4 regions of the Liquorilactobacillus sp. genome follow, and region 2 is predicted to be linked to each of the others. Evidence: predicted binding sites of a transcription regulator. Region 2 holds the regulator's gene; each other region holds the start of a gene.
The links. Region 2 encodes Rex, which represses fermentation and respiration genes when NADH is low (regulators of the CRP and FNR family bind a similar motif). Its sites were predicted from a motif close to TTGTGAANTANTTCACAA; they were not measured.
Positions count from the first base shown of each region.

Region 1 (3,620 bases), on a different contig from region 2:
TCAGGTGTTGTCCCTGTATTCTTGCCATAAACAACATTTGATGTGATTGTCAAAACAGAAGTTGACAACTTTGAGCCACGATATAGGTGATGCTTATTCATCTTCGTGTAAAGTGATTTAACCAGCCAAACTGCAATTTCATCAGCACGATCGTCATTATTGCCATAACGTGGAAAATCATTGTCTGCTTTAAAATCAACTGCAATTCCATCTTCATCACGAATAACTTTCACATGACCATACTTGATTGCCGAGATTGAATCTGCTGCAACAGATAAGCCAGAGATACCAGTTGCAAAAGTCCGATCTAGATTTGTATCTTTGAGTGCAAGTTGAGCTGATTCATAGTAGTACTTATCATGCATGTAATGAATTGTATTTAATGCATTGACATAAACATCAGCTAACCAATCAAGCATTGAATCAAATTTTTTCATAAATTCATCATATTCAATATATTCAGATGAAATTGGCTCGTAGGCAGGCCCAACCTGTGCCTTACCAATCTCATCTTTACCACCATTAATTGTGTAAAGAACTGTTTTAGCAAGGTTTGCACGTGCTCCAAAATATTGAATTCCATTTGCCACAGGTTGTGCTGATACACAACAAGCAATTGCGTAGTAGTCAGTGCCCCATTGTTTACGCATTAAATCATCATTCTCATATTGAATGGTTGAACTCTCAACCGAAACTTCAGCTGAATAATGTTTGAATGTATCCGGTAATTTTTGTGACCATAACAACGTAATATTAGGTTCAGGAGCAGCGCCCATGTTCTTCAAAGTATTGAGGAATCTAAAGGCCGTCTTTGTAACATGATGTTCACCGTCAATTCCCATCCCTGCTAATGATAACGTTGCCCAGATTGGGTTACCAGAGAATAATGAATTATATTCAGGTGTACGAATAAAGGAAACCATTCGTAGCTTCATTGTGAATTGGTCAATTAACTCCTGTGCTTCTTTTTCATTCAAAATACCGCGTTCAATATCACGTTCAACAAAAATATCAATGAAAGTATCAACTCTACCGATTGACATTGCTGCACCATTTTGTTGTTTAATAGCCGCTAAATAACCAAAATAAAGCCACTGGATTGCCTCTTGAGCTGTCGTTGCAGGTTCAGAAATATCGTAGCCATATGATGCTGCCATATCCTTAATCTGGTTGAGTGCTCGAATCTGTTCTGAGATTTCTTCTCTCATTTGGATGACACTATCTGTCATTTCACCATCACCATAGTTGTCCAAGTCATCTAGTTTAGATGCAACTAAGTAATCAATTCCATAAAGTGCAATTCTAGGAAAATCACCAACTATTCTGCCACGCCCATATGCGTCAGGAAGACCTGTTACAATCTTGTAATGACGTGCTCTCTTAACATCTGGAGTATAGGCATCAAAAACACCTTGATTATGTGTCTTTGATAATTCAGTAAAGAAATGTTCCATCTCTGGATCAAGCTTTAAGCCATAAGACTCAAGTGCATCTTTTGCCATACGAATCCCACCATAAGGCATCAACGCTTTCTTCATCGGTTTATCTGTCTGGAGTCCCACAATTTTCTCAAGGTTTTTATCAAGGTAACCTGGGCCATGCGAAGTAATTGTCGAAACGACCTTTGTATCTGCATCAAGCACCCCGCCAGCAGCGCGTTCTTCAAGCTTTAAAGCAACTAAACGATCATTAAGTGCCTTTGTTGCAGGTGTTGCATCTTCAAGAAATGACTCATCACCATTGTATTGTTTAAAGTTTTGCTGGATAAAATCACGAATATCAGTCTCTGACTGCCAATTTCCACCATTAAATCCTTCCCATGCCTTTGGTTCTACTCTCTTCTCAAGTTGTTTCATTATCAAATGCCTCCTTATGAAGTCAAATACAGTTATAATGCAAACGCTTTCTACATTTGAATAATAGCACCTTTTCACTTTCTAAGCAATAGTTTTCACAAATTACAAAAAACATTTTATTATTAAGGTTTTAGAACAGCTATTAGGTGGTGTAAAACATTTTTTTAAATTGTGTTCTATTACACATATGATTATATATCAGACACCCACTGTTCTAAAAATTAATTGTAATAAAATACCCCATAACTTAGATATTAGTCCAGATTATAGGGTACACTATAAAAGTTTTTTTGGGGGGGTCACTATGTTTTGCCAGCCCTCTATTTGTTATGAATAAATGTATTTTGTGACTTACATCGGCACTAAAGTACCGAGCTTCTAGGAACAAGCATAACTTATCTCATACATTTCAGTATTCGACAGCGGTTTACTCTATTTACTATGGTTTAGCCCAAACCAAGTTTTAATATATTTTTACTTGCATTTACATCTCTATCTAGCTGTGTATGGCATTGAGGACAAGTCCAAGTGGTTGGGATCAAAAGCTCTCTATTTATTCCGTGTAAACGTGTTCCATAAGTCAAAATTCTCCGTCTAACTTCGAATCACTCATAGCAAAGTACTCGCTATGTTCGCAATTTCGAGTTAGTACTCAAATTTTCCCAACTTATGTCTCACTCTCTTACCATCATCATATCCACAATTAAAGCAGACTTGACCAGTCTTGTATGGATTAACCACACTAAGTATTTTGCCATACCAATTACATTTATATTCCAGCATTAATCTAAGCATTCTCCAAGATTGATTAGCGATTGCTCTAGCTAGTTTGTGATTCTTAATCATATTATTAGTTTTCAAACCTTCAATCACTATTTTGTCATAGTCTTTAACTAACTTGACGGTAAGCTTATGAAGATAATCTTTCCTCTGGTTAGCTATCTTTTCACTATATTTAGCTACCATCTGTTTAGCCTTGGTATAGTTCTTAAAGTTGGCTAGTTCTCTAGGTTCAACGACTTTGTTGTGTTTATCCCAAGCTATTTCTTTTTGTGCTAATAGTCTTCTTCTAGCTAGTCGTCTTTCCCAGTAGCGTTTCTTCTTAGCAAGAATCTGATCAAACCTAATTGTCGGATATTTAACAGCATCTGATGTGCTTATTAAATCGGCTATCCCCATATCCAAACCGACAGCTTGACTTGTCTTACCAAATTGTGTTTGGTTTTCACACTCAATTAGTAAAACACAGTAGAACTTCCCCGTTGGACTTAACTGGATAGTAGTCGACTTGATTTTGTCATCAGTGAACTTTCCTCTGTACTTCATAATACCTAATTTAGGCAGTTTCAAATAATAATTATAACATTGTTATTTATATATTTAGACTTAAAACTTTACTTTGGGAACTTTCGCGACTTAAATTTAGGATATCCCCCAAGCTTTTTAAAAAATCTTTGGAAAGCTACAGCTAGAGTTTCACAAGTGTCTTGCAGTGAAGTGCTTTCAGATTGTTTTAACCATGAATATTCTTTTTTTAATTGCCTTAATAAGAAGTTCATTGCAAAACCATTTAAGAACTTAGAATCTTTATTGTTTTTATAGTACTTACTTTGCATCTCCAACATCTGATTCCAAACAAATCTAGTCGCTCCAAAGTTCTCAACTATTTGTTTTTGTTGTTCTAAATTAGGATATATCCGTAGTTTAAGTCCTTGATACATTCAGATTCACCTCCGTTCTTATGATTTACTCAGCATAACATAT
Region 1 is NZ_JBDNTS010000015.1:15,533-19,152, reverse strand. Features, by position in the region: gene pflB (formate C-acetyltransferase) at 1-1,856, opposite strand, end outside; gene ABF682_RS08665 (zinc ribbon domain-containing protein) at 2,303-2,398, opposite strand; gene ABF682_RS08660 (RNA-guided endonuclease TnpB family protein) at 2,502-3,182, opposite strand; gene ABF682_RS08655 (helix-turn-helix domain-containing protein) at 3,251-3,577, opposite strand.
Region 1: the regulator Rex is predicted to act here: its motif matches at 2,026-2,043, upstream of pflB (formate C-acetyltransferase).

Region 2 (3,620 bases):
GAAAACGTTTTGCCTTTTCTTCAATATAGGAAGAGTAATTCCCATGGTAATGCTCCGCCCCACTTGGTGTGAGTTCACAAACTTCCTGAGAGATTTTGTCAAGGAAATAGCGGTCATGTGAGATGATTAAGAGAGCACCGGAATATGATTGTAAATAGCCTTCTAACCAGCCTAAAGTCTGGATGTCTAAATGGTTTGTTGGTTCATCCAATATTAATAGGTCATTTTTTTCTAACAATAGTTTTGCAAGTGCTAATCGAGTTTTTTGTCCACCAGACAGGGTTCCAATGATAGTTGAAAAATCCTTCTCATAGAATTTAAAGCCGTGAAGAACAGCTCGAATTTCTGATTCATAGCCATAACCGTTTGCTTCTTTGAAGTTGTGCGATAGCTGGTCATAACTGTCAAGAAGTGTGTCATACTGTGATTTTGATTGGGTAGAATGATTAAAGTTTGCAATTGCATTTTCTAGTTCATGCAGTTTGACCTCCATTTTCATTAAATCATTGAAAACAGTAAGCATTTCTGCATAAATACTTTTTGAGGAATCTAAACCGTTCTCTTGTGCAAGATAGCCAATTGTCATTTTTTTATTTTTTGTAATCTGACCATTATCAGGCGATTGCAAGCCAACAATCATTTTAATTAATGTCGTTTTGCCGACTCCATTTCGCCCGACGAGAGCAATCCTTGAGCTTTCCTGAACATCAAGGTTAACTTTTTGGAAGAGAACATCACTTCCAAATAGACGCTCAACATTTTGTACTTGAAGTAAAATCATAAAAACACCTCTTGAATATTAAAATTAATAGCAATTATAATCTTTGTGAAACTTGGTAAGTAATTGCTCATTCTATTGCATGTGAATGTATTTTAGTGTAGCATGAATACGGTAAAATATAGTGTACAACATTATTGCTTGTGAAGATAGTTAAATACGTAACTTCACAAGGAATGTGCTATACTACATAAAAAGACTGAATCATTTATTAATGAAGGGAGACAAACAATGGTAACATCAAAAATTCCTCACGCGACAGCCAAAAGACTGCCAATTTATTATCGTTACTTGCACTTCTTATCGGATGCAGGCAAACAAAGAATTTCATCAACCGAGCTCGCAGATGCTGTTAAGGTTGATTCCGCAACAATTAGAAGAGACTTCTCATACTTTGGTGCTCTAGGAAAACGAGGATATGGGTATGATGTGGACAGCTTGCTTGCTTTTTTCAAGAAGACCTTAAAGCAAGACCAGTTAACAAATGTAGCACTGATTGGAGTTGGTAATCTCGGGCATGCGCTCTTGAATTATAATTTTCATCAGAGTAATAATGTGCGTATTAGTGCTGCTTTTGATATTAATCAGGATATCACTGGAACAATTCAAAGTAGTGTCCCGGTTTATGATATGGCTGATATGAAGGAGCAGTTAACAGTTCAGCAAATTGAGATTGTAATTTTAACCGTTCCATCCAGTGTCGCTCAAAAGGTTACAAAAGAGCTTGTTGATGTTGGAATTAAGGGAATACTTAATTTTACGCCGCTTAGAATTACAGTTCCTAGTACTGTTAGAGTTCAGAACGTTGATCTAACAAATGAATTACAAACCCTAATTTATTTCCTGAATAAATTTGGTGATGAAGCTGAAACACCATCAGAAGATTAACAGCTAAAAATGCTTTGCTAAAGTTCTTACTGCGGTAAGGCTTTTTATTTTAGTTGAAGTGCAACAACCAGAAGATTCATAAGTATATGAGTAATGATTGGTGCTTTAATATTGTGAGCCTTGTAGTATACAAAACTCAAAACTAGTCCTAAACAAGCATAGGTTAAGTAGTGCCCGTCAGCATGAGCAATGCTGAAAAGAATACTTGAGAAGAGTGCAGCTCCCATTGGATTAATAAAGGTTGAGAGGTTACCGAAGAATACTTTGCGAAAAATAAATTCTTCCATTACCGGTGCAGCAACTATTACGTATATTAAATAATAAGGATAGTGAGCGATAATTGTCATTATTTGGCTTGTATTTTCGGAGACCGCTGGTTGATGTAGAAAATAAATTTCAGCAAGCATTGTTACTTTTTGGACAAGAAAAGCTAGAATTGTTCCCAAAATACCTAATAATAGTACTGAAGTCAGGGAGCTTTTTTTTGAATCAATATGGTTCGCAAACGGAAATTTCTGGTTAAGGTAGAACATACAGAATATTCCTGCAGTTCCCACAATACTAGTTGTGATGAACAGCAATAGATTACTTTTGCTTACTGTAAAAAAAAGATTCGGAAATAGCATGACAACAAGATATGTTACGAGTAGTACGAAAGAATTTTTTCTGATATTCATAGTTAGCTCCATTCACTTTAATAATAGGTCTAGTATAGCATATATTAATTTAGCACTCTTGCAGTTAGAGTGATAAAAAACTTGCATTTTTAGCATGAATTGATTATAGTAATAGTTGTGATTAGCACTTGAACTAATAAAGTGCTAAAAGCAAAACAATATTGGAGGGATATACAGTGCTTAAACCTTTAGGAGATCGTGTTATTTTGGAAGTTCAAAAAGATGAGGAACAAACTGTTGGCGGTATAGTGATTGCTAGCAATGCTCAAGAAAAGCCACAAACAGGAAAAGTGGCAGCTGTTGGTGCAGGCCGAGTTTTAGATAACGGCGAAAAGGTTGCTTTATCAGTCAAAGTCGGTGAAACAGTTTTGTTTGATAAATATGCTGGCACAGAGGTCAAATACGAAGAAAAAGGGTATTTGGTTGTTCATGAAAAAGATATTGTTGCAATTGTAGACTAAAGATTATTATAAATCGACTATGAGGTGAATTATTAATGGCAAAAGAAATTAAATTTTCAGAAGATGCTCGTTCAAAAATGCTTGCAGGTGTTGATAAGTTAGCAAATACGGTTAAATCAACAATTGGTCCAAAAGGAAGAAATGTTGTTTTGGAACAGTCTTATGGTTCACCAACAATTACAAATGATGGTGTAACTATTGCAAAGGCAATTGAACTTGAAGATCACTTTGAAAATATGGGAGCAAAACTTGTTGCGGAAGTTGCTTCAAAGACAAATGATATTGCAGGTGATGGTACTACAACTGCTACTGTATTGACACAAGCAATTGTTACGGAAGGAATGAAGAACGTAACTGCAGGTGCAAATCCAGTGGGTATTCGTCGAGGAATTGAGTTGGCAACAAAAGCTGCAGTCGATGAACTGCATGAAATGTCACACAAAGTAGAATCAAAGAGTGATATTGCTCAAGTTGCTGCAATTTCTTCAACTAGTGAAGAGATTGGAAAGTTAATTGCGGATGCAATGGAAAAAGTTGGAAATGACGGTGTTATTACAATTGAAGAATCAAAGGGAATTGATACTTCATTGGATGTTGTAGAAGGAATGCAATTTGATCGTGGATACCTTTCACAATATATGGTTACAGATAATGATAAGATGGAAGCAGATTTAGACAATCCATATGTTTTGATTACTGATAAGAAGATTTCAAACATTCAAGAAGTTCTCAATCTCTTACAATCAATTGTAGAACAAGGGCGTCCATTGTTAATCATTGCTGATGATGTTGATGGTGAGGCCTTACCTACGCTTG
Region 2 is NZ_JBDNTS010000004.1:51,002-54,621, forward strand. Features, by position in the region: gene ABF682_RS03090 (ABC-F family ATP-binding cassette domain-containing protein) at 1-781, opposite strand, end outside; gene ABF682_RS03095 (redox-sensing transcriptional repressor Rex) at 1,010-1,666, shown strand; gene ABF682_RS03100 (lysostaphin resistance A-like protein) at 1,711-2,343, opposite strand; gene groES (co-chaperone GroES) at 2,520-2,804, shown strand; gene groL (chaperonin GroEL) at 2,840-3,620, shown strand, end outside.

Region 3 (3,620 bases), on a different contig from region 2:
GCTTGCAATGCCCATGGACGGGTAAAGTCAGAAGCCATCACCGAAACGTAAGATTCAAGTGCATGTGATAGACTATCGAGACCTGACCAAGCAACTGTACGTTTTGGCACCGTCATAACAAATTCAGGATCAACAATCGCAATTTGTGGTGTCAATTCATAGTCTGTTAATGGATATTTAACATGCGTATTATCATCAGTAATAACCGCATATGGTGTCACTTCAGATCCTGTACCAGAAGTAGTTGGAACCGCTACTAGCTTAGTATTTAACTGATGATGGAACTTAACAATTCGTTTCCGAATATCAATGAACTTCTGTTGCAAACGCGTGAAGAGTTCACTAACTTGTTCGTAGCTTTCCAAGAATCCAGCTGGTTGGTCGAGAGAATACTCATAAATGAACCGTGCAATCTTAGCAGCATCCAAAGCCGATCCACCACCAATAGCAATGATAGTATCTGGTTGGAATTGAGCCATCTGTCTTGCAATTTCGATTGTTTGACCCAATGTTGGATCAGGTTGAACTGTACCGTAAATCGAAGTCTTAACTGGTTCTTCGCGCAGAGCCAATTGATCATAAAGTTTATCAACAAAACCAAATTTAACCATTCCAGGATCCGCAACAACAAATGCACGGTCAATATGTTCGATTTGATCTTGCAGATAGGAAACTGCATTTTTCTCATAATAAATTTTTTCTGGTAAACGAACCCATTGTGGCCGGTTTCGACGCTTAGCAACAGTCTTTACATTTAATAAATCGTTGGTTGATAAATTATGTGACAATGAATTTTTCCCCCATGATCCGGTTCCGAGCGTCATACTTGGACGTAATGCATCAGAATAAACATCACCTATTCCGCCAAGTGAATCTGGTTGATTGACCAAGATTCGCGCAGCCTTAGTCTGATCTGCATAATCATTGATAAATGGATCTGACTGTGAACCAATTTGAATAGCTGCGTTATGACCGGCACCTTGATAGTTGAGCAGTTTGCTGACAATTTTGATTCCATCTTGACGATCTTGAGCTTTATAAACTGACAGTAATGGTGAAAGCTTTTCAGAAGAAAGTTTCTCACCAATGTCTTTCGAATCGAGCTCAAACAACATAACATCTTTATCCGCTGGTAAATCAACACCTGCCTGATCAGCAATCCAGCTGGCTGGTTTACCGGCAACTGGTCCATTGACACCATGTTGGTCGTTGAAAACAAAATCAGCAATTTTTTGATAATCTTTCTTAGGAACAATATATGCCCCTTTATTCTGAATTTTTTTCAACCAGTCGTTATAAACTGGTGCTTCTACAATCACAGAATTCTCGGTTGCACAAATCATTCCGTTATCAAATCTCTTCGATAAAAGTAAATCTTCAACTGCTCGGTCTAAGTCAGCTGTATGATCGACAAAAATTGCACCATTTCCTGCACCAACACCCATTGAAGGATTTCCAGATTTTAGTGCTGCATTGACCATTCCCGGACCACCAGTAGCTAAAATCGAAGCAATTTTTGGATTGCGAATCAAGGCTGTTGTATTGTCTAAACTTGGGACTTCAACCCACTGAACGATATTTTTCGGAGCACCCGCAGCAATTGCAGCATCATACAGGATCTTTGCTGCATGAGCAGAACATTTTTGTGCTTGTGGATGGAAAGCAAAAATAATTGCATTTCGTGTCTTAAGCGCTAACAAAGTTTTGAACATTGCTGTTGATGTCGGATTAGTAGTTGGAACAATCCCAGCTAAAACTCCCAATGGAGCTGCAATTTTAACTTGTCCAGCAACCTTATCCTCACCAATAATTCCTACTGTCTTTTCATCCTTAATCAGATTATATACATTTTCTGTTGCAAAACGATTTTTTGTATCTTTATCCTCAACAACACCACGTTGAGTTTCATCAACTGCTTCATGTGCAAGCAACAATGCTGCCTCAGAACCTGCTAGAGCTGCAGCCGCAACTATTTTATCAACTTCTGCCTGAGTATAAGAAGCATAGGACTTCTCAGCAACCAAAGCTTTTTCAACTAAGCTGTCTGTATAACTCTCAGCTTGCTTATATTGTTTCGCCTTTTCTTCAGGGGAAAGCACTTTTCTAACCTTTTTAGTAACCGTCATATGATAATCCTCCCTAAACCTAATTTTTGCTTTAATTAATTGTGAAATAAATCACTATTTTGGGTACAACCATATATTATCCCTTTTGATTGTGAATTACAATACTTTTGATTAATAAAATAAAAATCAATCTATTTACTCTTATTTTGCTACAGTTAGGCTTTTACATAGTAGTAAAAAACAAACAATTGACAAAAAAAATTATAGTGTTACTATTTTATGTGAATATAATCACATGTACAAAGGGAGATTTTATTGATGAAAAAAGTATTATCGATTAATTCTGGCAGTTCATCGTTAAAAATTAGTTTGTTTGCAATGCCAACAGAGCATCGTCTAGCAAAGATTATGGTGGATTACTCAGACGACCAATTAGTAACCCTCACACTACCCAATCATGAACTAGTTGCACAACATTATAGCAAAGAGATCACACCAGTTGAACTCGCTCTAAAATTATTGCAAAAATACCAAATTATTACCGATCCGCAAGAAATTGCAGCGATTGGCCACCGAATTGTTTCAGGTGGAGAACTTTTTCAGCATTCGACAGAAATTACACCAGAAATGATGCAAAAATTGGAAAGTATTAATGAACTAGCACCATTGCATAATCCAGCAAATATAGCTGGGATTTTGGATGCACAGCAATTATTACCAGAGTGTCCTCAAATTGCGGTTTTTGATACTTCTTTTCATACTGATCTTCCTCCAGAAAACTTTTTATACGCATTACCACTTGAATATTATCGAAAATACAAGGTTAGAAAATACGGGGCACATGGTACCAGTCACCGCTTTGTTGCCCAGCAAGCTGCTAAGATGTTGAAGCTACCATTAAATGAGTTAAAATTAATTACATTACATTTAGGTTCCGGAGCTTCAGTAACCGCGATTAAAGACGGTAAAAGTTATGACACCTCAATGGGTTTTTCTCCATTAACAGGACTGATGATGAGCACTCGCAGCGGTGATATTGATCCGTCAGCCTTAGTCTATTTATTGAAACATCACGCCTTTTCAAATATGGATGAATGCATGAGAATCTTAAATCAGCATTCCGGATTGCTTGGAGTCTCAGAGGTCAGTCGGGATATGCGCAAAATTGAACGCGAAGCAACAAGCAATCCGCAAGCCGCACTAGCAATTAAAATGTTTGTAAAACGAATTTGTGATTATATTGGTTCATACTGGTTGGAATTAGGCGGGGCTGATGCTTTAGTTTTTACCGGTGGAATTGGTGAAAATGATAATCACTTGCGTGAACTGATTAGTGAACATCTAAATTGCTTAGGAATTAAATTTCAGTCAGTGCAAAATCAATCTCATAGTCAGTCTTTTGATTTTGCAACCAGAGATAGTCAAGCACGCTTGTTGGTAATTCCAACAGATGAGGAACTCATGATTGCTAGAGATGCTTATGAACTGATTTCAGTCGAACAATCACTTAGTAAACCCGCAATTAATTATTAGTAATGTTAATCAAGAGCTATT
Region 3 is NZ_JBDNTS010000033.1:7,745-11,364, forward strand. Features, by position in the region: gene adhE (bifunctional acetaldehyde-CoA/alcohol dehydrogenase) at 1-2,126, opposite strand, end outside; gene ABF682_RS11405 (acetate/propionate family kinase) at 2,385-3,599, shown strand.
Region 3: the regulator Rex is predicted to act here: its motif matches at 2,166-2,183, upstream of adhE (bifunctional acetaldehyde-CoA/alcohol dehydrogenase).

Region 4 (3,620 bases), on a different contig from region 2:
CAGCAACAATCCATCCCCCGTTGCACCACTTTGGTTGGTCGTCTTATAATTCATCAATTCTGGACGATATTTCTTGATCCATTCACTGCCAGCCCCAAAGCCACCGGTTGCAATGACAATCGACTTCCCCGTAATCGTCTTTTGCGTCTTATCATCCAGACTGATAACTACTTGCATATCAGCCGTATTCTTCTTTATATGTTCAACCTTAACTTGTGTAAATAGAGGAATTTTCTCTCTCTGAACAACACCTAACAGCCCTTTAATTAAATATGCTCCAACTGGTGCAGTTGAAGCTGGCCGATGTGCTCTTTTTTTGCTCATTCCACCTGTAATCGTTAGATCCGTCAACTCTATATTGTGCGAAGAAAGCCATTCAATCGCCAATGCAGCATGCGTAGTAAAATATTCCAACATTTCTTGGTTATTCAGCTTTCCTCCACCTTGATATGTCTCATTATAGAATTCAGCAAAACTGTCAACTACTCCATGTGTTAATTGTACTTCCGTTTCGGCGGCATTCATGCCAGATGATGCACGATTAGTATTACCTCCAATCTTATCCATTTTTTCTAGAATAACTGGTTTGAGTCCAAGTTCATTTGCTTGGATTGCGCAAGTTAGGCCCGTACTGCCGGAGCCTATTATTATTACATCGTAATCTGCTTTAAGTTGCTCAATTGGGCTAGATGTGAAAACGAACTTTTCAGGCATTCTTTTTTCTCCTCTCATTTTTAGCACTATTTACATTTAAACTTTCTATTCCTACACACACTCTTTACTTTGAGTTAATTTGTGTCATCTTCTTAGGATCTACCCATTTATCAAAATCACTTTCTGAAATCTCTCCCGAGTCTAATGCCACTTCTTTCAATGAAAGGCCTTGCTTTTGTGCCTTTTGTGCGATCTCAGCACTTTTATGATATCCCAAATGCGGTGACAAAGCTGTAACAGTCATTAGTGAATTATCTACTAAAGCTGCCATTTTCTTTTCATTAACTGTCATTCCAGCAATCATTTTTTCATTAAAGCCATTGACGGTAAGCGCCAGCAAGTTCGCTGATTCCAGAAAAGCCTCAATAATCACAGGTTTATAAACATTCATTTCAAAGTTTCCCTGTGATGCTGCCACTGAAATTACTGTGTCGTTGCCAATCACACGCACAGCTGCCATCGTTAGTGCCTCGGCCTGCGTAGGATTAACTTTACCTGGCATGATTGATGATCCAGGCTCATTTGCCGGAATATTCAATTCACCATACCCAGCACGAGGACCGCTTGCTAAAAACCTGACATCATTTGCAATTTTAAGCAAATCTGCCGCCAACGTTTTTAGTGTCCCATGTACAGCGTTTATCGCTGAGTGTGCAGCTAATCCATAAAACTTATTATTTTTCACATTGAATTTGCCTTGATAATATTTACTAAGCTCATCATTTACAATTTCAGTAAATTCTTTTGTTGTGTTCAGCCCTGTTCCTACCGCAGTTCCTCCCAGTGGCAATTCATACAAACTCTCCTTTGTACCATTGATAAACCCTAAATCATGATCCAACATGCTTACCCAGCCGCTAATCTCTTGACCAAAAGTCAATGGCGTTGCATCCTGCAGGTGTGTTCTCCCTATCTTTACAGTCTCCCAATAAAGATCTTGTTTATTCTTTAACGTGATAGTTAGTTTCTGAACTTCTGTAATGACATTCTTCAAAGCCTGAGTCGCTGCAATATTCATCGCGGTAGGGAAAACGTCATTAGAACTTTGACCCATATTAACATCATCATTTGGTAAAATTTCTAGACTGGAATTAAGCTGCTTCGCCATATGGGCGATAACTTCATTAACATTCATATTCGTTTGTGTCCCGGAACCGGTTTGATAAACGCGCAATGGAAAGTCACGCCTTAATTCTGCATCTTCAAGCTGTAATAAGGCATCGGCCGACTTGATAATTAAATCACTTTTTTCTTCAGTCAGCTTTCTTAGTTGCCCATTAGCCACTGCGGCGGACCTTTTAATTACTAATAATACTCTAATTACATCCAAAGGCATCTTGTTGCCCGCTTTAAAATTTTGCCTACTTCTCTCAGTTTGTGCCCCCCACAGGACATTTGCAGGAATATTAACAGGCCCAATTGTATCGCTCTCAACTCTAAAATCCACTTTGTTGCAACTCCTTTTATATGATAGTTTGTTAAGTTTTACACAATAAATTTTACAAGGGAGCTGAGTCAAAAGTTATATTTTGATTCGGTTCCTCTTTTATCTATTAAGAATAAACGTGTTTCATAAGTCAAAGCTCTCCGTCTAACTTAGAATTACTCATAGCAAAGTTTTCACTATGTTCATAATTTTGAGTTAGTTTTCAAATTCCCCCGACTTTGTACTGCCTTCATATTTTCTACTATTTTAAATTTTCAAGTTCTTTAAATTCAGCATCCGTTAGTTCAATCTTAGCTGCTTTTAAATTCTGCACTGCATGTTCCTTTGACTTAGTACCAGGAATTGGCATTACGACTGCACTCTTTTTCAATAGCCAAGCCAGCGCAATCTGCGAAGAGCTTGCATCGTATTTATCTGCAATCTTCAGCAATCTTTTATCTTTACTTAACTTTCCTGTTGCAAGTGGGAACCATGGAATAAATGCCAAATGATTTTTTTCAGCAAACTTCAATACATCTTCATCAGCACGGTCAATCAAATTATATCTATTTTGAACAGATACGATTGGAACAATCTTTTGTACTGCCTCAATTTCAGGAATTGAAACTTGACTCAACCCAATATGCTTAATCTTTCCTTCACTTTGCAATTCCTTTAGAACATTGATCTGATCTTCAAGAGGGACCGTCTTGTCAATTCTATGAAGCTGTAGAAGATCAATTTGCTTCAATCCCAATGAAAACAAATTTAATTCAACCTGTTGCCTTAGATAATCCGGACGGCCATTAGGGGTCCATTGCCCTGGTCCTTGTCTTGTAAATCCAACTTTTGTTGCTACCATTACATTGCTATCCGGCCGCTGTTTCAATGCTTCTTTCAAATAAAGATTGGCGAAAAAAGGCCCATACGAATCTGCAGTATCAATAAAGTTAACACCATTATCAATTACAGTTGTGATTACCTCCACAGCATTTTCAACGTCTTTAGCAGGTCCCCAAACACCCTCACCAGGCAATTGCATTGTCCCATATCCTAAACGATTGACCTTCGAACCACTGCCAAAATCAAAGAATTGTTCCATGTGCAGTTCCTCCTTTTTATTTATATATTGATGATACATCAGATATCTTCAAGAATTGTTACAGAAGCGTTTCTTTTTTATTTTTTTAAATTTCTGATAGATTCTCATTGTTTTTCCTAACCCCCAGTGCTATATTTAAGACAATATGAACATATACTCATATCATCATAGAGGGGAAGTAGGAGTATGGAACAATCTAATAACACTAACTTAAGATTCTTATCAGTCACGACTCTAAATATTTTAATTACTTTTTTTGAATTAGTTGGCGGCTTACTTTCAGGCAGCCTTTCACTGATTTCTGATGCATTTCATAATTTTAGTGATACTTTTTCAATTGTTTTAAGCTATTTTGCTAATGCTATCGGCCACAAAAAG
Region 4 is NZ_JBDNTS010000018.1:849-4,468, reverse strand. Features, by position in the region: gene ABF682_RS09485 (flavocytochrome c) at 1-714, opposite strand, end outside; gene ABF682_RS09480 (class II fumarate hydratase) at 779-2,161, opposite strand; gene ABF682_RS09475 (aldo/keto reductase) at 2,403-3,242, opposite strand; gene ABF682_RS09470 (cation diffusion facilitator family transporter) at 3,429-3,620, shown strand, end outside.
Region 4: the regulator Rex is predicted to act here: its motif matches at 2,190-2,207, upstream of ABF682_RS09480 (class II fumarate hydratase).